One region of the Streptomyces sp. NPDC053542 genome, then DNA from elsewhere that is predicted to be linked to it. Evidence: riboswitches for the same ligand, from Rfam matches in the RefSeq annotation. Region 1 holds a riboswitch; each other region holds the start of a gene.
What was found. A riboswitch is a leader RNA that binds a small molecule or an ion and turns the genes downstream of it on or off. The one in region 1 is predicted to bind cobalamin.

Region 1 (2,251 bases):
CGCCCAGGCCGCCGAGTGCCCGCGCAGCCAGCCCAGCGACTGCTTCGCCGCGTCGGCGCGCCCCGCGGCGGCCAGCGCGACGACGGCGTCGGCGGTGTTGCCGACGTCCGGCTGCGACTCGGCGCCGGGCATCGCGGACATCAGGTGGTGGCCGTGCGCGTCCAGGACGGAGCCGAGCTGGTCGGCGGCGCCGCCGGCGGCCGCGTGCGGGTCCTTCGCCGCCTCCTCGCAGGACGCGGCCTTCACGGAGTGCGCGCCCGGCTCGACCACGAAGCCCTTGCCCAGCGCGCCCAGTACAGCCGCTGCCGTCGCGTCCTCATTGGCGGCGAGCTTCCCGTCCTTGGCCTGGAAGGCGAACGCGCCGCGGTCCTTCTTCTCGGCGTCGCAGCCGAGACGGAAGGCGAGCAGCCCCTCGTACGGGGTCCTGCCGCCCTTCTTGGAGGTCACCGATGCCGGCTTCGTGCCCGTGGCGGCCAGCGCGCCGATCACCACCGAGGTGGAGTTGGCGTCGCTCGGGGCGTCGGCGGCGGAGCCCCAGCCGCCGTCGTCGTTCTGCGCGGACTTCAGCCAGGAGACGCCCTCGCGCACCGCGTCCGCGTGCCCGCCGACCGCGGCCAGCGCCTGCACGGCGGCGGCCGTCTGGTTGGTGTCCCGCATCGTCTTCGCGTCGCAGGGCTGCTCCGGGTCGGCGCGGTACGCGGTGAACGCGCCGTCGGCGCACTGCTGTCCGGCGAGCCAGTCCACCGCCGAGTCCGCCGGGCGCACGCCCGCGGTGTCCTGCGCCAGCAGCGCCAGCGACTGCCGCCAGACGCCGTCGTACTTCGGGTCCGTGCTGCCGTACAGGCCCTTCGGGAGCTTCGGGGACGCGGCGGGCGCGGGGTCGGCGGCGAACGCGGCCGGGGCAGCGGCCGCGCACAGCACGGCGGCGGCCAGGGCCGCGGCGCAGCGGCGCGCCGGGGCGGCGAGGGAGCGGGCCGTGATGGCCATGGGGTCGGTGCCTCTCGGTCGGTTCGCGGGGTGCGCGAGGTGGGAGGTCACGCAGCCGCACTCCGCCGCACCACGGCCGCGCGGCGCGCGGGCGCGGTGGCACCGGGCTCAGCTCCGTATACCTCGACGGTGCCGCGCGCCGGGCGGCCGCTGAAGGGCGGCCGTACGGTACGCGGGAGCCTTGGGTGTGCCCCGCCGGGCGTTCCGGCTCGCTCCGGCGCACGGGTGCGCGCCAGCGCTCACGGCTGCGGGTCAGCGCCGGTTTTCCACCGGCTTCCCCCGGTCGGGCACGAATGAACTTGTCCGGACCACTTTAACCGGCGGGTAGCGACCGGTCTCCGGCACGTACACCGTCGCCGCCGGATGGGAAGTCCCTCACACCGCCCGGTACGTCACCGGGTCCGAGCCCGGCACCGGCTCCGCCAGCCCCGTCTTCACCAGGCGCCGCAGATGCGCCTCGGCTTCGGAGACGGCGATGGTGCGCGAGCCGTACGGGATCTCCGCCCACGGGCGGTTCCACGTCATGGTCTCGGCGAGCTGCCACGGCGTGAGCGGGGCGGCGAGCAGGGCACGCAGGCCACCGAGCCGTTCCTCGTGGTGCGCGAGGAGCTCCGCCGCCCGCTCGGCGGCGCCGGTGAACGCGTGCTGGTGCGCGGGCAGTACCTCGGCGACGCCGAGCCGCGCGATCCGCTCCAGGGAGTCCAGGTAGTCGCCAATGGGGTCTCCCCTGCTCGAGCGAAGCCGAGAGCTTGGGGAAGGGTCGGCATAATGCGGGTCGTCCGGGTCCTCGTACAGGCCGACGTGCGGGCTGATGCCCGGCAGCAGGTGGTCGCCGGAGAAGAGGCGCCCGTTGCCGGGGTGCGCCGCCGGGTGCGCCTCCTCCAGGTGCAGGCAGACATGGCCCGGTGTGTGGCCCGGCGTCCAGACGGCGCGCAGCCGCCGCCCCGCGAGGTCCAGCAGCTCGCCGGGGACGATCTCGCGATCCGGGAGCGCGGGAGGTTTCTCGGGGAGCCCGCGTGTGCGCCCCTCGGCGCGGGCCGCGTAGAGCGGCGCGAGGTGCTCCTCGGGCGCGCCCGCCGCGGCCAGTTTGCCGATGAGGTACGTCAGCCAGGTCCCCGGCTCGGCCTCACGGGTGCGGCGGACGACCTCCGTGTCGGCGGCGTGCATCGCGATCCACGCGCCGGACGCCTCCCGGACCCGCGCCGACAGACCGTGGTGGTCGGGGTGGTGGTGGGTGACGAGCACGCCGTGGAGTTCGGTGACG
Region 2 (2,251 bases), on a different contig from region 1:
CGGCGCGGTGTCGGGCATCAGTGCTCGCTCTGCCAGGTGGCCGAAGAGGAGGCCGAAGGTGGTCCACAGTGTGAGCTGGATCGCCAGTGCGGCCAGGCGGAATTTCCACATGAGGGTTGCGGAGAAGTCCGCGGGGACCTCGTTCACCGCGGGGAGGAACGCGTACGCGAGGCCGACCACGAAGGCGAAGGCCGCCGAAGCCGCCACGGTCGCGTACCAGTTGCCCAGCCGCGGGGCCAGACGCCGGCCCAGGATGACCGCGCCGACCGCGAGCAGCACGCTGAGCGCGATCATCAGGAAGTACAGGGCGGTGCGCCGGCCCAGTGTGTCCGGGTCGCTCGCGGCCGGCGGGTTGGCCGGGTACTTGAGGAACGGGATCAGGTACACGGCGAGGAAGGCGCCCAGCGAAAGGAGCGCCGCGGTGGCCCGGGGGCCGAAGCGGCCGATGCGGCCCCAGGCGACGCAGAACGCCAGGGCGGCGATGCCGCCGAGCGCTACGCCGTACACGAGGACGCCCGTCGCCAGTCCGCTGGTCGCCTGCATGGTGCGGCTGACCAGTTCCACGCCGTGTTCGTGGCTGTGTGCCTCCTCGTATGCGATGGCCGCATCGATCTCGGGTTCGCCGAGGAGATAGGCCATGACCAGTGCGAGAGCGCCGGCCGCGAGGCCGGCGATCATTCCGCGTACGAGCAGCGCCCGTACGGAGATGGGCTGCATGATGTGCTGCCTCCCGTGCTCAGTGGCAGGGGAAGCCGAGCAGATGCCGGCCGTCGTGGACCCATTCGTGCACGCCCTCGCCGGAGAAGACCGAGGTCACGCCCTGCTCGGTGCCGACGAAGTAGAGCAGGACGAGCATGAGGATGCCGAAGAAGAGGGCCCAAGGTGCGATGGCCTTGAGGGAGATGGGGGTGATCGCCGGCGTTGCGGCGGAGAGGGAAGTGGGCGCAGCGGACTGAGCCATGGCAGTACCTCCAAGGGAACACGCGTCCCGGTCTTGGTGCCTTACGACGGTGCGGGGTCTGACTTCCCCGTCAGCGCCCGGCCCTCGGCAGTGAGGGACGGGACGGAGTACACAGTGGCGCGGCCGTACCGGAGTCTCACCGGCTTCCGTCGCACCGTCGTCATGTCCATGCGACCGTAGCGCCTGCGGGTTCCCGTGGCTATGGCGCGCGGGTGGGGCCGATGTGCGCCCTCCGCGCGCCCAACCGCCTTGCGGGGGTTGGCGGATGGGACGATCAAGGCGGGAGGTCCGAGGATGACGGTGCGCGTGATGTTGGTCTCACCAGCGCTGGGGGAGGCGCAGCGGCAGGTGCGGTTCGACGGGGGAGAGTCCGTGGACGCGGGCGCTCTCCGGCAAACGCGTGCCGTGGCGGCGGCCGTGCGCGCGGAGGTCGTACGGGCGGACATAGTACGAACGGACACAGTACGGGCGGACGCCGCACCGGCAGCGACGCGGTGCTATTACGGCGCGTCGGCACGGTGCCGCGAGACCGCCGTCGCTCTCGGGCTGGAAGCGGCCCGGGCGCCGGAGCTGGGCGATCTCGATGTCGGTTCCTGGCGTGGGCGGACCCTGGACGAGGTCACCGAGGCGGAGCCGCGGGCCGTCGCCGACTGGCTCGCGGACCCCGCGTCCGCCCCGCACGGTGGGGAGTCCCTGCACGCCCTGATCGCCAGGGTGGGGGCCTGGCTGGACGGCCGCTCGGCGGAGACCGGACGGATCACGGCAGTCGTGGAGCCGGCCGTGATCCGTGCGGCATTGGTGCACGCCCTCGGCCTGCCCGCCGCCGTCTTCTGGCGGCTGGACGTCGCACCGCTCTCCGTCACCGAACTCTCGGGCCGAGCCGGGCGGTGGAACCTGCGGTGCGGGCGCCCCCTTGGTTCCGGCCTCTCAGAAGGGGCGCGGCGGCAGTAGTACGGCGAGTTCCTGGGCCGCTGTGGCCAGGGCGGGGCGCAGGGCCAGCAGGTCCTCCGTGGGCATGCGGAAGGCGGGGGCCGCGACGGAGAGGGCGGCGTGGGCGATGCCGTCCGGGGAGAGGATGGGGACGCCCAGCGCGCGGATGCCCGGCTCGTGTTCCTCGTCGGCGAGCGCGTGGCCTTCGGCGCGTACCTTCTCGATTTCGGAGCGGAACGCGGCACGGTCGGTGATCGAGTGGGGGCCCAGCTTGGTCAGTTCGACGCTTTCGGTGAGCGATTCGCGTACCTCGGCGGGTGCGAAGGCGATCAGTACCTTGCCCATCGAGGTGCAGTGCAC
Region 3 (2,251 bases), on a different contig from region 1:
CGAGTTTCTGCGCACCCGCCGTGCCCGCCTGCAGCCCGAGGACGTCGGGCTGACCCACCACGGCGGGCGGCGCAGGGTGCCGGGGCTGCGGCGCGAGGAGCTGGCACAGCTGGCCGGGGTGAGCGTCGCGTACTACGTACGGCTCGAACAGGGCCACGGCCAGAACGTCTCCACCGCCGTCCTGGACGCGATCGCCAACGCCCTGCGGCTCACCGCCGCCGAGCGCGCCCACCTCACTCACCTGGTCAAACCCAAGGCCAAGCGCTCGCGCGGCGCGGGGCGCCCGCAGCGGGTGCGGCCCGCGCTGCAGCAGCTGCTGGACTCGATGGAGGGGATACCGGCGTATGTGGCGGGCCGCCGCCTGGACGTCATCGGGTGGAACCGCATGGCGTGCGCGCTGCTCGGCGACTACGCCGCGCTCGCGCCCGAGGAGCGGAACATCGCCCGGCAGGTCTTCCTGGACCCGGCCTCCCGCGAGCTCTACGTCGACTGGGAGAGCAAGGCCGCGGACATCGTCGCCTTCCTGCGGATGGACGCGGGCTGCCATCCCGACGACCCGCTGCTCGCCTCGCTGATCGGGGAGCTGTCGGTCAAGAGCGAGGAGTTCCGGCAGCTGTGGGCCGCCCACGACGTGCAGGACAAGGGCTTCGGCGTGAAGCGGCTGCACCACCCCGTCGTCGGGCCGCTGACCCTGTCGTACGAGACGCTGCGGCTGCCCGCCGACCCGGACCAGCAGCTGATCGTCTACCACGCGGAGCCGGGCTCGGCCTCGGCGGAATCCCTGCGGCTGCTGGGGAGCTGGGCGGCGGACCCGGTGGCCGTCGATCCGGCGACGGAGGACGCCGTCCGGCATCGGGAGGCGGGAGGTTAGAGTGGCCGGGCCGTGGTGCTCGGGAAGACCGGTGGAGACCTTCGGGTCCGATTCCGGAGCGGCCCTCGCCACTGTGATCGGGGAGCTACCGACCCCTGCCTCGTACGCGCACCGCGTGCGTACGAGGGGCCACTGTCCGCGGAGTGCGGGCGGGAAGGCCGGGACGGGAGTGTGAACCCGTAAGCCAGGAGACCGGCCACGGCATCTCACGAACTGATTCCACGAGGTGCTGGAGCGTGATCGCCGGATGGCCCTGCCCACCGATGCCCCTGCTTCTTCCGTGCTGCCCGATTTCCGCTGGCAGCGCCGCGACACCGTACGGACCGCCGGTCTGCTGGCGGTCATAGCCGCGCTGCACATCGTCGCGTTCGGTGTGCTGTTCCTGCTCGTCGTGCCCGGCCACTACACCGTCGGCACCCAGGTGTTCGGCGTCGGCCTGGGCGTCACCGCGTACACCCTCGGCATGCGGCACGCGTTCGACGCGGACCACATCGCCGCCATCGACAACACCACCCGCAAGCTCATGGCCGACGGGAAGCGCCCGGTCTCGGTGGGCTTCTGGTTCGCGCTCGGCCACTCCAGCATGGTCGTGATCATGGCCGCGCTGGTCTCGGGCGGCGCGGCGCTCGCGGGGATCCTGATGGACGAGGAGTCCCGTACGCATCAGGTGCTCGGCACGGTCGGGACCACCGTCTCCGGGGCGTTCCTCTACCTGATCGCCGCCCTCAACCTGGTCGCGCTGGCCGGCATCTGGCGCGTCTTCCGTGCCATGCGGGCCGGGGAGTACGACGAGTCGGAGCTGGAGCGGCAGCTGGACTCGCGCGGCTTCATGAACCGGGTGCTCGGCCGGTTCACCAAGGCCATCACGCGGCCGGGCCAGATGTTCCCGATCGGGCTGCTCCTCGGCCTCGGCTTCGACACCGCGACCGAGGTGACGCTGATGGTGATGGCGGGCAGCGGCGCCGCGTCCGGGCTGCCCTGGTACGCGGTGCTGTGCCTGCCGCTGCTGTTCGCGGCCGGGATGAGCCTCTTCGACACGCTCGACGGCACGTTCATGAACTTCGCGTACCAGTGGGCGTTCTCCAACCCGGTGCGCAAGGTCTACTACAACCTCACGATCACCGGGCTCTCCATCGCCGTGGCGCTCTTCATCGGGACCATCGAGCTGGTCAGCGTCCTGCACGACAAGCTCGGCCTGACGGACGCGGTCACCGGCTGGATCTCCGGCCTGGAGCTGGACAACGTCGGCTACCTCATCGTCGGCCTCTTCGTCGTCGTCTGGGCGGCGGCGATCGCCTACTGGCGGCTGTCGGGCGTCGAAAAGCGGTGGGCGGCCCGGGTGGCCGCCTCGCCGGAGGGCTGAGCACCCGGTACGAGGAG

Region 2: linked by a shared signal. The riboswitch ahead of ACIGXO_RS02030 (CbtB-domain containing protein) and the one ahead of ACIGXO_RS12565 (prenyltransferase/squalene oxidase repeat-containing protein) in region 1 are both predicted to bind cobalamin.
Region 3: linked by a shared signal. The riboswitch ahead of ACIGXO_RS16855 (HoxN/HupN/NixA family nickel/cobalt transporter) and the one ahead of ACIGXO_RS12565 (prenyltransferase/squalene oxidase repeat-containing protein) in region 1 are both predicted to bind cobalamin.

Annotation. Positions count from the first base shown of each region.
Region 1 covers NZ_JBITXL010000004.1:194,043-196,293, reverse strand. Annotated here, with positions in the region: gene ACIGXO_RS12565 (prenyltransferase/squalene oxidase repeat-containing protein) at 1-987, opposite strand, end outside; cobalamin riboswitch at 1,164-1,304, opposite strand; gene ACIGXO_RS12560 (MBL fold metallo-hydrolase) at 1,363-2,251, opposite strand, start outside.
Region 2 covers NZ_JBITXL010000001.1:447,317-449,567, reverse strand. Annotated here, with positions in the region: gene ACIGXO_RS02035 (CbtA family protein) at 1-717, opposite strand, end outside; gene ACIGXO_RS02030 (CbtB-domain containing protein) at 737-961, opposite strand; cobalamin riboswitch at 992-1,135, opposite strand; gene ACIGXO_RS02025 (histidine phosphatase family protein) at 1,256-1,912, shown strand; gene ACIGXO_RS02020 (IclR family transcriptional regulator) at 1,889-2,251, opposite strand, start outside.
Region 3 covers NZ_JBITXL010000005.1:422,042-424,292, forward strand. Annotated here, with positions in the region: gene ACIGXO_RS16850 (helix-turn-helix domain-containing protein) at 1-871, shown strand, start outside; cobalamin riboswitch at 868-1,087, shown strand; gene ACIGXO_RS16855 (HoxN/HupN/NixA family nickel/cobalt transporter) at 1,119-2,234, shown strand.